DNA from 2 places in the Thioclava kandeliae genome. Region 2 is predicted to be linked to the other one. Evidence: riboswitches for the same ligand, from Rfam matches in the RefSeq annotation. Region 2 holds a riboswitch; the other holds the start of a gene.

Region 1 (7,840 bases), on a different contig from region 2:
CACCGAACTATCGGTTGCGCTGGGGCTCCTTTTCGTGCTGCGCTTCGCCTTGGGATTGATCGAGGCGCCGAGTTTTCCGGCGAATGCCCGTGTCGCGGTGATGTGGTTTCCGCGCGGGGAGCGGGGGCTTGCCACCTCGCTCTTTGCCTCGGCCTCCTATTTCGCGGTCGCGATCTATTCGCCGATCTCGGGCTGGCTGGTGCAGAGCTTCGGCTGGCCTGTGCCCTTCTTCACGCTGGGTGTGGTGGGGCTTCTGGCTGCGGTCGTGTGGTTCAAATTCATGAAGCCGCCGCGCGAGCATCGGGGCGTGAATGCCGCAGAGCTGGAGCTGATGGAAGCGGGCGGCGCGATGGTCGATATCGACAGCCAGCGCGAGCTGACCAACCGCCCCAAAGCCTCGGCGCGTATGTTCGGGCTGCTGCTGAGCAACCGCATGCTCTGGTGCGCCTATATCGGGCAATATTGCACCATCGCATTGAGCTATTTCTTCATCACATGGTTCCCGATCTATCTGGTGCAGGCGCGGGGCATGAACATCATGGAGGCGGGCTTTGCCACCATGCTTCCGGCCATCGCGGGCTTTATCGGCGGCATCACGGGCGGCTCGGTATCGGATGCGCTGATCCGCAATGGCTGGAGCGTGTCGCGGGGCCGCAAGACGCCCTATGTGCTGGGTATGCTGATCGGGTGTTCTATCGTTCTGGCGGCGTTCAGCAACTCCAACATCATGATCGTGGCGCTGATGGGGCTTGCCTTCTTCGGCAAGGGCATGGCCGCAGGCTCGGGCACATGGGCCGTGATCTCGGATACCGCGCCGCGTGAGGCTGTGGGTCTGGCCGGTGCGATCTTCAACTGCATCGGCAATGTGGGAGGCATTATCACCCCCATCGTCTTCGGTTACACCGTGCAGGTGACGGGCGGCTATACCGTGGGGCTCTATTTCGTGGCCGCGCATTGCCTTGTGGCAGCGATCCTCTTTGCCTTCGTGATGGGCCCGATCAAACGTGTCGAGAGCGGCGCGCAGGGCTGAGAGCATTTACAAAAGGGCCTGCGGGATGCTGCGGGCCCCTTCGTCCATGGAGATTATGATGACCAAACCTGTTGTGTTGAAAGCTGCCAAACTGCCACAGACCACCGGCGCCGAGCTGGAAGAGCTGTTTGATCTGCGCATTCTGCCGGAGAGGGATGCTGCGGCATGGCTTGCGCAAAACGGCAAGGGCGTGCGGGGGCTTGCGCTGCGTAAGACCATCGTGGATCAGGCGCTTCTCGATGCGCTGCCCGATCTGGAGGTTATCGCAAGCTATAGCGCGGGGCTCGACAATGTCGATGTGCCGGCCGTCAAGGCGCGTGGCATCAAACTCCTGAATACCTCGCATATTCTGGCCGAGGATGTGGCCAATGCCGCCCTCGGGCTGGCGCTGGCGGTCACCCGTGATCTGGTGCAGGCGGATGGCTTCGTGCGGGCAGGAAAATGGCCCGAGCAGCCGCAATACAAACTCGGACGTTCGATCTCGCAAATGGATGTGGGAATTGTCGGGCTCGGCACGATCGGCAAGGCGCTGGCGCGCAGGCTGGAGGCCATGGGGGCGCGCATCCATTATCAGGGCCCGAACCGCAAGCCCGTGGAGTATACCTATCATCCAAGCGCCCTATCACTGGCCGAGGCCTGCGATCTGGTGATCCTGACCTGTCCGCTGACCGAGGAGACGCGCCATTCCTTTGGCGCCGCAGAGATCGCGGCGCTGGGGCCGCGCGGGTTCCTCGTCAATGTGGCGCGGGGGCCGGTGGTCGATGAGGCCGCGCTTCTGGAGGCCATGGCCCGTGACGGGCTGGCGGGGGCTGCGCTTGATGTGTTCGAGCACGAGCCGCAGGTGCCGCAGGCCTTCATCGATGATCCGCGCCTGATCCTCACCCCGCATCTGGGCTCGGGCACCGAGGAGACCCGTCAGGCGATGGCCGATTATGTTGTCGATGCCCTAGCCGAACATTTCGGACAGAACAGTCCGCGGACCGCGCGCCCTCTGGCACAGGTCTGACCCCTTTCCCCGCCGCACTGGTCCATTTCGCGGCGGGGAAACCCGCAAGGCCCCCGCAGAGGCCCATTGACGCCGCCTCGATTTTCGGCAAGTCTGCACCCACGTCAGGGGAGTCCCGCCCAAGGGACTGAGAGGCTGATTGGAAGAAATTCCGGTGACGCGACCCTTTGAACCTGACCCAGTTGATGCTGGCGTAGGAAGACCGAAGGGCAATTCCGCATCCATGTCTCATGGGCGGTCCTTTCGGGCCGCTCTGGCCCATTTCCGGGTCAGCTGTGGCCTATTCCCTCGCAGTTTTTGGTTGGGTCTTTTCGTAAGAGGAGACCGACATGAAAGACATCATCCCGACCATCACCACAGGCGCGTTGATTGGTTCGCGCAAGGTGCATAAGGAAGGCAATATCCACGCGCTGCGCGTGCCCATGCGCGAGATCGAGATCTCGAATGAAGAGGCGCTCTGTGTCTATGACAGTTCGGGGCCCTATACCGATCCGGCCGCCCGGATCGACATCGCCAAAGGCCTGCCCGAGACCCGTGGCGGCTGGCTGCAGGCACGCGGCGAGATCGAGGAATACGAGGGCCGCGCCACTACCGATGCCGATAACGGTTTCGCCAAGGGCGACCGTCTGGTAGCGCCGTTCCCCGTGCTGCGCCCGCCGCTGCGGGCCGTGGGTGACCGCGCGGTGACGCAGCTGGCCTATGCGCGCGCAGGGATCATCACTCCCGAGATGGAGTTTGTGGCGATCCGCGAGAACGAGGGCCGTATGGCCGCCTATACGCGCGACGGTGACCCGATGGGCGCGACCCTCCCCGATCTGGTGACGCCCGAATTCGTGCGGACCGAGATTGCCGAGGGCCGCGCGATTATCCCCGCCAATATCAACCACCGCGAGCTGGAACCGATGATCATCGGGCGTAACTTCAAGGTGAAGATCAACGCCAATATCGGCAATTCGGCGGTGACCTCCTCGATGGAGGAAGAGGTCGAGAAGATGGTCTGGGCGATCCGCTGGGGCGGGGACACGGTGATGGACCTCTCGACGGGCCGCAATATCCACAATATCCGCGACTGGATCATCCGCAATTCGCCGGTTCCGATCGGCACGGTGCCTTTGTATCAGGCGCTCGAAAAGGTGGGCGGCGTGGCCGAGGATCTCACTTGGGAGATCTTCCGCGATACGCTGATCGAGCAGGCCGAGCAGGGGGTGGACTACTTCACCATCCATGCGGGCGTGCGTCTGCATATGATCCCGATGACCGCAAAGCGCGTCACCGGCATCGTCTCGCGCGGCGGCTCGATCATGGCGAAATGGTGCCTGCATCATCACCGCGAGAGCTTCCTCTACGAGCATTTCGACGAGATCTGCGATATCTGCCGCCGCTATGATGTGAGTTTCTCGCTGGGGGACGGCCTGCGCCCCGGTTCGATTGCCGATGCCAATGACGAGGCGCAATTCGCCGAGCTGCGCACGCTGGGGGAACTCACCAAGATCGCATGGGCCAAGGACTGTCAGGTGATGATCGAAGGGCCGGGCCATGTGGCCATGCACAAGATCAAGGCCAATATGGACGAGCAGCTCAAGCACTGCCACGAGGCGCCTTTCTACACGCTCGGACCGCTGACCACCGATATCGCACCGGGATATGACCATATTACCTCCGCCATTGGCGCCGCGATGATCGGTTGGTTCGGCACCGCGATGCTGTGCTATGTGACGCCGAAAGAGCATCTGGGCCTGCCCGACCGTGACGATGTGAAGACGGGCGTGATCACCTATAAGCTGGCCGCTCATGCGGCGGACCTTGCCAAGGGCCATCCGGGTGCGCAGCGGCGCGATGACGCGATCAGCCGTGCGCGCTTCGAGTTCCGCTGGGAGGACCAGTTCAATATCGGGCTCGATCCCGATACCGCGCGGTCCATGCATGACGAGACCATGCCGGCCGAGGCCCATAAGGTCGCGCATTTCTGCTCGATGTGCGGGCCGAAATTCTGTTCGATGAAGATCAGCCATGACATCCGCGCCGAGGCGCAGCGGCAGGAGGGCATGGACAAAATGGCCGAGAAATTCCGCGAGGGCGGGGCGCTCTATATCCCCGAGCCAAGCGAGGCCTGATCAACCCAAAGCTGCGGACGTGGAAATTATTTTGCGTCCGTAGCGCCCTGTTTGTAATATTGCTCTCGTTTTTATGACCGATGCGTAGGTTTTCTGTGCATCATCTCACCTTTGCCCGTCTTGCGAAGGGTTACGTTAGGCGCTAACGCTGCACGGACCCGAAGGGTAACAAGTGAAAAAGGGCGGCCTGTAAGGGCAGTGCGCGCCCGGACGAGACGCAGGAGACGTAAAATGGACTGGACGAAAGTGCTCGCACGCCGCGCGGGCCGGATGAAAGCCTCGGAGATCCGGGAGCTGCTGAAACTTCTCGACCAGCCCGATATCATTTCCTTCGCGGGCGGCATTCCCGACCCGACCCTGTTCCCGAGCACGGCCTATTCCGACGCCTTTGCCGCGACGATGGCCGATAATAACGGCCATGCGGCGCTGCAATATTCGGTCTCCGAAGGTTACCGTCCGCTGCGCGAATGGCTGGTGGGCGAGATGGAAAAGATCGGCGTGCCTTGCGCGGTCGATAATATCATGATCACCTCCGGCTCGCAGCAGGCGCTCGACTATCTTGGCAAGCTGATGCTGACCGAGAACGATACTGCCGCCGTGATGCGCCCGACCTATCTGGGGGCGCTCGGTGCGTTCAATGCCTATGAGCCGCGCTACATCCCGCTCGATCCGATGTCGAATATCGACCCCGAGACGCTGAAAGCCGAGGCCAAAGCCGCCGGCGGCGAGGTGAAGTTCGCCTATCTCTCGGCCGATTTCGCCAACCCCACCGGCGAGACCATCCCGCGCGAGGGCCGCGAGCGTGTGCTCGATCAGGCCGAGGCGCTCGATTGCGCGATCATCGAGGATGGCGCTTATCAGAACCTGCGCTTCGATGGCGAGGCGATCCCTCCGATTCTCGCACTCGATATCGAGCGTAAAGGCGGCATCGAGAATACCCGCACGATCTATTGCGGTTCCTTCTCGAAGACCCTGGCACCGGGCCTGCGTGTGGGCTGGGTCGTGGCGGCCAAGCCTGTGATCGACCGGTTGGTGCTGATGAAACAGGCCGCCGATCTGCATTCGCCGACCCTCAACCAGATCGTGACCAACCATGTTGCCCGCGCGATCTTCCACGAGCATGTGGCCAAGATCAAAGCAGTCTATGCCTCCCGCCGCGACCGGATGATTGCCGCGCTCGAGCGCGAGATGCCGGCTTCGGTCAGCTTCACCCGCCCCGAGGGCGGTATGTTCATCTGGCTGACATTCGACCCCAAGCTGAACGGCGCCGAGCTTCTGGCGAAAGCCGTGCGCGACGAGAAGGTGGCCTTTGTTCCGGGCGGGGCGTTCCATGCCGATGGTTCAGGCCAGAACACGCTGCGGCTGAGCTATTCCTGTGCCAGCGACGAACAGATCGACGAGGGCATCGCGCGGATCGGCCGCATCCTGCGCTAACCGCCCGCACGTTATCCCGCCCCCGCTTTCCAGAAAGCGGGGGCTTTTTGATGGGCGTCATGCGTGCTGAAACCGGTCTTGCGATCCGGCCAGAGGACGCTAGATTGCCGTGGCGACAGTCCGGCGGCATGTCGACCGCGCAACCAGCAGGCCCCGCATGAGCTATTCCATCCCGCGTTCAACGCTCGAGCAATGGAGCGTTCTCCAAACTGTTGTGAAATGCGGGAATTTTGCCGATGCCGCGCATATCCTGTCACGCAGCCAGTCTTCGGTCAGCTATGCCATCTCGAAGCTGCAGGACAATCTGGGCGTGACAATCATGGAGGTGCAGGGCAGGCGGGCCGTGCTGACACAGACCGGCAAGGTGCTGCTGGCCGAGATCCTGCCGGTGCTGGAGGATATGCGCCGGATCGAGGCCCGCGCGGCCGAGATCGCGGGCAAAGCGGAGCGTGATCTGCGCATCGTTGTCGATAGCCTTTTCCCAAAGCCGCTCCTGATGCAGGCCATCTCGCAGGTGATCGCGCGCTATCCCGAAACGCGGATCGATCTGCGCGAGGTCGAGCGGACCTATGCCTCGGCGCTCGAGGATCAGAGGTTCGATCTGGCGATCTGTCTGCCCGATCCGCGCCGCATGGAAGGGCGCCCGCTCTACGAGGTGCTGATGGCACCCGTGGCCCGGCCAGACCATCCTCTGGCGCAGGCCAAAGGTGCCCTGCGCCACAACGATCTTGTGCGCTATTTGCGGGTGATCGTGCGTGAACGCGATAACGAACGCCCCGAGCCCCCAGTGACCGAAGGCCGGATCTGGTATGTCTCGGGGGTGGAAAGTGCGATCGAGGCGGTGCGGCAGGGGGTCTGTTTCGGCTGGTTGCCGCTGCACAAGGTGCAAGTGGAACTGGCGGCCAAGCGCCTGATCGCGCTCGAAACAGAGGTCGATCACCGCCGCTATGTGCGGCTCGATCTGATGCTGGGCAATGTCGACCACCCGCCCGTCGAGGCCAAGGCGCTGAGTGATCTGCTCTATGAAGGTGTCAAGGCGCTGACAGATTGATCGGATTATCCGAATTGTTTCATCGGATAACAAATCTGGACCGGATGCACAAAGCTGTTAACTAGCGCCATTGTTACACAGCGTGATCTTTCGCGGATTTGCACGATGGCATTTTGTCACAGCTTTCATCGGGGCTGGTGGGAAGACGGGAAGGGCGCGCGGGTTCCGACCTCCTCCTAAGGGAAACCTGATCAATGACTGACTCGAACACCTCCGTATCGGCTTGGGCCAAGGCCCTACTGATCGTTCTCGGGGTTGCATTCGCCGTCGCGGGCCTTGGCCTTGCCATCGGTGGCGGCATGCTGATCTCGCGCGGCGGCAGCTGGTACTATCTCCTCATGGGTCTGGCCGTCCTCGTTACCGGTATCGAACTGGCGCGTGGCGGCTCGAAAGGCGCACTGGTCTATACCATCGCCTTCGCCCTGACCATCCTCTGGGCTTTCTGGGAAGCCGGCGTTGATTTCTGGGCGCTGCATGCGCGTATCTTCACCTTCCTCTGCGCCTTCTTCGTGCTGATGCTGGTGCAACCGCTGGCGCTGAAACGCGCGGGCCGCAAGCCGCTGACCGCGCCCAATCTGGGTGTGGCCGTGGTCGCGCTGATCGCGATCATCGGTCTGGTCTGGGGCATGTTCCAGCCGCATGGCATCCATAATTCGGTGGCCGCGACCGGTCAGGTGCCGGTGACAGATGCTACCCGTCAGCTCGACTGGTCCAGCTATGGTTCGGATGGCAACGAGGACCGCTTCGCGTCACTCGACCAGATCAACCGCGACAACGTGAAAGACCTGCAGGTTGCGTGGACCTTCCGTACCGGTGAAATCCCCAATAGCCCCAATGGTGGTGGTCTGGAAGACCAGAACACGCCCTTGCAGATCGGGGACCAGATCTATCTGTGCACCGCCTCCAATACCGTGATTTCGGTCAATGTCGATACGGGTGAGGAAAACTGGCGCCACGAATTCCCGACCGATACCCGCACCTGGGTGCGCTGCCGTGGCCTGGGCTATTTCGACGCCACCGCGCCGATCCAGCAGCCGACCGCACCGAACGCGACGCAGATTCTGCCGGCCGTTCTGCCGGAGGGGGCCACCAACTGCCAACGCCGCATCGTGATGAACACGATCGACGCGGTTCTGGTGGCGCTTGATGCCGATACGGGCGCGCTCTGCGAGGGCTTCGGCACCGAGGGTAAGGTCGATCTGAAG
Region 2 (7,840 bases):
CGGCGGCGGCCTGATCGAGGCGGTAGCTGCCCATCAGCTGGAAGATGGCCAAGGGCAGGGTGCGGGTCTGGCCATCGGAAAACAGCGTGATCACGCCGAGATCCCCCATCGAGAAAGCACAGGCAAGCCCCGCCGAAAAGCCCAGAGGGCGGGCGAGGCGCGGCAGGGTAAGGAACCGCAGCTTGGCTGCGCCGCCCATATCGAGCGATGTGGCGAGTCGGTCGTAATCGGCCTGAAGCGCGTGGATCTCGGGCAGGAGGAGGCGTGTGACGAAAGGCAGCGACAGGGTTGCGTTGACCACCAGCGTGACGGGGATCAGGAGGCTGGTGGGGGCGGCAAAGGGCTGGATCATCAGGAACAGCCCCGTGCCCAGCACCAGACCGGAGGCCGCAAGCGGCAACATGGCCGCGCCTTCCGTCCAGCGGTGGCGTGGTGCGTGAAGGGCGAGCGGCAGGGCCAATGCCAGCGTCAGTGCCGTGGATCCGAGCGCGATGGTGAGCGAGGTCAGCGCGGCCTGCCAGACCATCGGGGGCATCGTGGCCAGCGCGGGAAGCCCGCGCCAGAGGATCAGTGCGATGGGCAGGAGCAGGAACAGGGCCGAGGCCGCGATGACGGTTGCATCGGCCCATTGCGCTAAGCGGGTCGAGGGCGCGAAGAGGGCGGGCCGGTCGAGCCCTGCGCCGAAGGCCGCGGGGGCCGAGAGCTTTGCCCCTATGCCCACGGCCATCAGGCACAGGGCCACCTGCACCAGCGCGAGGCTGGCGGCGCGGCCTGTGTCATAGTCGAAACGGAAAGCCTGATAGATGGCCAGTTCGACCGTCGTGGCCGAGGGGCCACCGCCCAAAGTCAGTGCCACCGCGAAACTGCCCAGACAGACGAGGAAGATCGCCACGAACGCGCCGGGCAGGGTGGCGCGCAGCATCGGGCGTTCGAGATGGCGCCACATCGCGGCCCCGTCGAAATCGAGCGTGGCGGCAAGGCGCAGGCGCTCGGCGGGGATCGATTGCCAGCCCTGCAGCACCATGCGGGTCGCAAGCGGCAGGTTGAAGAACACATGGGCCAGAATGACCCCATGCGCGCCATAGATGGTGAGCGTGGGCAGGCCAATCCCTCCGAGCGCGTGATTGAGGAGCCCGCTGCGGCCGAAGACCGCCAGAAGCCCCAGAATGGCCGCGATCACCGGCAGGATGAAGGGCGCGCCGAGCGCGGTGATCAGCACAGTGCGCCCGACAAACCGCCGTCGCGCCAGCGCCCGCGCCAGCGGCACGGCCAGCGCACAGGAGATCAGCGCCGAGAGCGCCGCCTGCCAGAGGGTGAACCAGAGCGCCTGCAGGTCCGATCCGCGCAAAGCAGTGAGACCGCCCCCATGGAGGGCGGTCGCAAGGATCGGCCCGAGCACCAGAAGCACTGGCACCAGAGTCGCTCCGAAGGCGATCAGCGGAAGGCGGCGAGCCATTCGTCAAGCGCGGGCTGGCGCAGGGCCTCGGCCTCGTCTTCGCTATAGAAGATGGTCTTTGCAGGGCGCGGCAGGTCCGCGAATTCCTTGGGCAGGAAGCCGTCCTTGATGATGGCGGGATAGGACCAGTTCGCGGTGGCGATCATGCTTTGGAAATCATCCGAGAGCACATAATCCATGAATTTCTGTGCCAGTTCGGGATGTTTCGAGCTTTTCAGCTGGGCCACCAACTCGGCCATGAAATAATGGCCCTCGGGGAAGATGGCGGCGGCCTTGGTATCATCGTTCTCGGCGATGATGTGATAGGCGGGGGAGGTGGTGTAGCTCAGCACCATATCCACCTCGCCATCGGTAAAGAGACCATAGCTCTCCGACCAGCCGGGCGTCACGGTCAGCACCTTGGGCTTCAGCTTGGCCCAAGCCTCGGGTGCCTTATCGCCATAGACGGCCTTCACCCATAGCAGCAGAGCGAGCCCCGACACGGAGGAACGCGGGTCCTGAATGGCGATCTTCAGATCATCGGGGGCGTTGAGCAGATCATCGAATGATTTTGGCGGGGTCTTCAGCTTGGTCTTGTCGTAGATGAAGGCGGTTTCCGACCAGTTGAAGGGGACGAAGGTATCATCGGTCCATTTGATCGGCAGGGTCAGGCGCGAGTTATCCTCGTTCGAGGGCGCAAAGAGGCCGGTCTTGCGGGCGCGGGCGGTCTGGTCGGTATTGAGCCCGATCACGACATCCGCCTTGGTGTTCTTGCCCTCCAGCATGATGCGCGAGAGCACATCGCCCGCCACGAATTGCAGATCGCAGCCGCATTGCGCCTCGAAGCCTTTTTCGATCTGCGGGCCGGGGCCCCATTCCGAGGTGAAATAATCGGGCTCATAGACGGTCAGGACGGGTGTGTCCTCGGCCTGTGCAGTGGTTGCCATGCCTGCCAGAAAGGCCAAGCCAATAAGGGATCTTCTCATCTGTGCTCCTCCAGATCCGCAGGAAAGGAGGGCGCAATGGGTGCGTCCCGTGACCTTCCCTCCGCCGGTGCTAACCGGTTCAGGTTCGACGGGTTCGCCAATGGCATCTCAGCCGGATCACCGGCACCCCGAGGTTATGGGCCAGATATATTGCACGGGGCGCGTTCTCAGACAAGGTGTCGCGGGCGCGCGCCCCGTGCAGCGGTGTCAGTGCGGGCGGGCGTATTCGGCCAGCTCTGCCTCGGCGGCGGGGTCGATGCCCAGATCGTCATCGGCGGTGCCGGCAAGCGGGTTCTCGTAGGTCGCCATATCCAGCTGCCCCTCGGTCTTGGCCACGATTGTGGTGACCACAGCATCACCTGTGATGTTCACCGCAGTGCGGATCATATCCATCAGACGGTCAACGCCCAAGATCAGCGCGATGCCCTCGATCGGCAGGCCGACCTGACCCAGAACCATGGTCAGCATCACCAGACCCACACCCGGCACACCGGCGGTGCCGATGGAGGCCAGAACGGCCATGGCGATCACCGTCAGATAGCCGCCGAGCCCCAGATCGATGCCATAGACATTGGCAAGGAACACCGTGGCCACCCCCTGCATGATCGCGGTGCCGTCCATGTTGATGGTGGCGCCGAAGGGAATGCAGAAGGAGGCGACCGAGTTCTTGGCGCCCATGCGTTCCGTCACGCAGCGTAGCGTCACGGGGATGGTGGCATTGGAGGAGGCGGTCGAGAAGGCGAAGATCTGCGCGGGGCGGATCTTCTTCATGAAGGTGATGGGATTAAGCCCCGAGAAGACCTTGAGGATGATCATCAGCGTGACAAACAGATGCAGGAACAGCGCCCCCGTCAGGGTCAACACATAGGTCAGCACCGGCAGGAACAGGTCGATCCCCTGTTCGGCGAAGGTTTTGGTGATCAGGCAGAAGACGCCGATGGGGGCGAAGGCCATGACGATGGAGACGATCTTCATCATCACCTCGTTCATATATTCACAGCCCGCGACAAAGGCTTTGGATTTCTCGCCCAGCATCAGGACGGCCACGCCAAGGATGATCGTATAGAAGATGATCTGCAGCATCTCGCCGCTGGCGAATGCCTGCACCGGATTGGTGGGCACGATACCTGCAAAGACATCCCAGACCGAGGGGGCTTCCTTGGCGGTGACGCCCGAAGTATCCACGCCATCCATCGTGAACCCGTTGCCCGGTCCGACGATTTTGGCGATGAGGATCGCGATGGCAATCGCGATGGCGGTGGTCATGATATAGAGTGCGAAGCTCTTGCCGCCCACACGGCCCAGCACGCGGATATCACCGATGCCCGTGACCCCGCAGATGAGCGAGAAGAACACCAGAGGCACGACGAGCATCTTCAACGCATTGACGAACATCTTGCCGATCATCGCCAGAAGGCCGCCGGTAATATAGGTCGAGATAAAATCCGAGCCGATCTGGTTGAAAATCACACCCAATACGATGCCCGCTCCCATAGCGGTCATAATCTGTGTCGTCAGCGACATGCGTTTGCTGGCCATGCGCCTGATCTCCCTGTTGTGATGGGTCCAGTGTGGCGCGCGGCTCCCGTTCCGCGAGCGCCGAGTGACCCGTGAGCCTGCCTATCATGCGGGGTAACGCACAGATTGCCTAGAGGGGAAGCAGTTGCTACATCGGTGCCAGCCTTTTATGCAGGCTGGAATCGGGCTTTGATGCCCCCAAACCGGATCTGGCGCGTAATCAGGGAGCTGCCCCATGTCGTATAATACTTTCGGACATCTGTTCCGCGTCACCACTTGGGGCGAGAGCCATGGTCCCGCGCTCGGGGCCACCGTCGATGGTTGCCCGCCGGGCATCGAGATTTCGGAAGAGTTCATTCAGGTCTTTCTCGACCGTCGCCGTCCGGGGCAGTCGAAAGAGACCACCCAGCGCAAGGAAGCCGATGCCGTGCGCATCCTTTCGGGCGTTTTCGAGGGGAAAACCACCGGCACACCGATCCAGCTGATGATCGAGAATACCGACCAGCGCTCCAAGGATTATGGCGAGATCGCGCGCCAGTTCCGTCCCGGTCACGCCGATCTGGCCTATTTCCAGAAATACGGCATCCGTGATTACCGCGGCGGCGGACGTTCTTCGGCGCGCGAGACGGCGGCACGGGTCGCGGCAGGCGGTGTGGCGCAGGCCGTGCTGCGCCAGCTGGTGCCCGAGCTGAAGATCACCGGATACATGGTGCAGATGGGGGTGAAGCACATCAACCGCGCCCGTTTCGACGAGAGCCAGATCCTGAAGAATCCCTTCTTCATCCCCGATGCGGATGTGGTCGATGAATGGGCGGATTACCTGCAGGCGATCCGCAAGCAGCATTCCTCGGTCGGTGCCAAGATCGAGGTGACGGCCACGGGCGTGCCTGCAGGGCTCGGCGCGCCGATCTATGCCAAGATGGATACCGATCTGGCAGCGGCGATGATGTCGATCAACGCCGTGAAGGGCGTCGAGATCGGCGAGGGCATGGACGCGGCCAATCTGACCGGTATCGAGAATGCCGACGAGATCGTGATGGGCGAGAACGGGCCGGAATATCTGACCAACCATGCGGGCGGCATCCTTGGCGGGATCACCACCGGACAGCCGGTTATCGTGCGCTTCTCGGTCAAGCCGACCTCGTCGATCCTGACACCGCGCCAGTCTATCAACCTTGATGGCGAGGCCGTGGAAGTGGTGACCAAAGGCCGCCATGACCCCTGCGTGGGCATCCGCGCGGTGCCGGTGGCCGAGGCGATGGCCGCGTGCGTCATTCTCGACCATCTGCTGATGGATCGCGGTCAGACCGGTGGCCTGCGCGGTCGGATCGGCCGCTAGCATTTGCCCGGGACGCGGGCGCCTCGGTTCGCGCGAACCGAGGCTTTAGGTGCTGCAGAGCATGCTGTTTCGGGTGGCCGACTGACCGGATGTGCCACAGAAGAAGGCGGTTGTCCGCAGGCAGGGCGAATCTGCATGCGATTCGTGTCTGTCTTGCGGATGTGCATGGAAAGTAACCTTGCACATGGATCCCCTTTCCCCTCTAAACCGTTCTGTCTATATTGACGGAAAAAGGGTGTCCCATGTCGAATTCCTGTAAAGCGCCAGCTAAGGACGCATGTATCCGCCGCGGACGCAAGTTCGATCAGGTGCTGGAAGGCGCGCGCAAGGTGTTCCTGCGCGACGGGTTCGAGGGGGCTTCGGTCGATGACATCGCGCGCGAGGCGGGCGTCTCCAAGGCGACGCTTTATAGTTACGTGTCGGACAAACGGCTGCTCTTTCTTGTGTTTGCCCAGCAGGAATGCGCGATGCAGGCACAAGCCTCCATGTCTCCTGTAGAGGCGATGGATGCGCCGATCCGCGATGTCCTGACCAGCGCAGCGGAGGAGTTGACCGCCTATATGTTTTCCGATTTCGGCCGCGATATCTTCCGCGTCTGCGTTGCCGAGGCGGACCGTTTCCCCGAGGTCGGGCGGCGGTTTTATGAAACCGGTCATGTCGTCGTGTGCGAAAAGCTGGCGGGGCTGATGCGCCGCGGGGTCGAGCGGGGCGAGCTGGCGATAGAGGATTTCGACTTTGCAGCAGAGCAGTTTCTGGAACTGTGCAAAGCCAATCTCCATGCCAAGATCGTATTCGGCTGCCCCGAGGCGATCTCGGAAGCAGGCCGGCAGCGCACGATCAAAGAGGCGGTCGAGATGTTTCTCGCCCGCTACGGCACCGCTTGCCGGTGCCGCGAGACGTAATCAGGCGCGATCGCGCACCTGCAGGCTGTTGCCCTCGCCCTTTTTCACCTCGAAGCGCCCCGTCTGGCGCAGGAGATCCGACAGCTTTGCCGCGCCATAGGTGCGGGTATCGAAATCGGGATTGGCCTGCATGATGAACTGGCCGATCTGGCCTAGCGAATACCACTCCTCTTCCAGCCCGATCCGTTTCATGGCGGCAGCCACCAGCGGAATGGCCTCCTTGGCACCCGGTTTCTCGGGACGGGCAGGGCGCGGCGCGGCCTCGGCCTGCGGGTCTGCGGGTTGTTCCGGCTCGGGCGTGGTCTCGCCCAGATTCTCCACATAGATGAAGCGTTTGCAGGCATTGCGGAAGGCTTCGGGCGTCTTTTTCTCGCCGATGCCGAACACATCGAGCCCCTGTTCGCGGATTCGCTGTGCAAGGCGGGTGAAATCGCTATCGGACGAGACCAGCACAAAGCCATCGAACCGTCCCGAATGCAGGAAATCCATCGCCGCGATCACCAGCGCGATATCGGAGGCGTTCTTGCCCTTGGTATTGGCGAATTGCTGGTCGGCCACGAGGCCCAGCGTATTGGCCTTCTTGGCCCAGCCGCCCAGACGCTGGGCGGACCAGTCGCCATAGATACGGCGGACGCTGGCCTCACCCAGCCCCGAGATCTCCTCGAAGATCGCCTCGGCATGGGTGGCGGGCATGTTATCGGCGTCGATCAGGACACACAGGCGGGCGGTTCGTTGGTTCTCGGGCATGGCATCCTCTTTTGACCTACCCTATCGCATCCGTGCCAAAAGGAAAATGCGCGCCCCGAGGGACGCGCATCTTTATTCTTCCGGTATATGCTCGCGGTAATCATCCTCGCGGAAACGGTCCTTGTAAGGCGCCCAGAGCCGTTTATTGGCAAGATAGAGCAGGATCGTCAGAAGCGAGAGGATCAGCACCGCCACAAAACCCCATCGCTTGCGGTCCACCAGCTTGGGCTCTGCCGCCCACATCAGGAAGGCCGACACATCGCGGGCCATCTGGTCCACCGTGGCGGGGGTGCCATCCTCGTAGTCGATCATATCCGCCATCAGCGGCGGCGGCATCTGCAGCGCGCCAGTCGGGAAGATATGGTTCTCGTAGAGGACATTGCCCGCCGTTTCGGTTTCCTCACCGGTATAGCCGGTCAGGAGCGAATAGATATATTCGGGGCCCCCCATGCCCTGCACAAGCTGCGCGATCCCCGTGCCATAGGGTCCGTGGAAGCCCGCACGCGATTTGGCCATCAGCGACAGATCGGGCGCACCGGCAGAGGTGTTGGCAGGGAAATGGTCGGTCTCCTTGCCCGCGCGCTCCTCGCCCGTCTCGGCATCGGTCACCGACATCTCGGCGGCATAGGCGCGGACCCAGTCGGGGTTCATGGCCAGTCCGTCCTTGTCCGAGAGCGTGCGCAGCGCCACATATTTCAGCCCGTGGCAGGCCGAGCAGACCTCGCGATAGACTTGGAAGCCGCGGCGTAGCTGTTGCTGGTCATAGGTGCCGAAAGGGCCCTCGAAGCTGAAGGGGATATCGGTGACATGGCCGCCTTCATTGGCATGGGCCGCAAAGCCCAGCCCGAGAGCCGCAATGGCAGAGATCAGAAGGATTTTCATCACAGACCCCTTTCCGCGGCGTCGGGGCCGT

What was found. A riboswitch is a leader RNA that binds a small molecule or an ion and turns the genes downstream of it on or off. The one in region 2 is predicted to bind thiamine pyrophosphate.
Region 1: linked by a shared signal. The riboswitch ahead of thiC (phosphomethylpyrimidine synthase ThiC) and the one ahead of thiB (thiamine ABC transporter substrate binding subunit) in region 2 are both predicted to bind thiamine pyrophosphate.

What each region holds. Positions count from the first base shown of each region.
Region 1 is NZ_JAYWLC010000003.1:278,677-286,516, reverse strand. It holds gene VSX56_RS05930 (MFS transporter) at 1-1,030, shown strand, start outside; gene VSX56_RS05925 (2-hydroxyacid dehydrogenase) at 1,089-2,036, shown strand; TPP riboswitch at 2,133-2,253, shown strand; gene thiC (phosphomethylpyrimidine synthase ThiC) at 2,366-4,150, shown strand; gene VSX56_RS05915 (aminotransferase-like domain-containing protein) at 4,382-5,584, shown strand; gene VSX56_RS05910 (LysR family transcriptional regulator) at 5,742-6,635, shown strand; gene VSX56_RS05905 (membrane-bound PQQ-dependent dehydrogenase, glucose/quinate/shikimate family) at 6,830-7,840, shown strand, end outside.
Region 2 is NZ_JAYWLC010000005.1:140,725-148,564, reverse strand. It holds gene VSX56_RS08450 (thiamine/thiamine pyrophosphate ABC transporter permease ThiP) at 1-1,456, opposite strand, end outside; gene thiB (thiamine ABC transporter substrate binding subunit) at 1,435-2,421, opposite strand; TPP riboswitch at 2,461-2,562, opposite strand; gene VSX56_RS08440 (dicarboxylate/amino acid:cation symporter) at 2,629-3,960, opposite strand; gene aroC (chorismate synthase) at 4,175-5,278, shown strand; gene VSX56_RS08430 (TetR/AcrR family transcriptional regulator) at 5,521-6,180, shown strand; gene VSX56_RS08425 (NYN domain-containing protein) at 6,181-6,927, opposite strand; gene VSX56_RS08420 (cytochrome c1) at 7,000-7,812, opposite strand; gene petB (cytochrome b) at 7,809-7,840, opposite strand, start outside.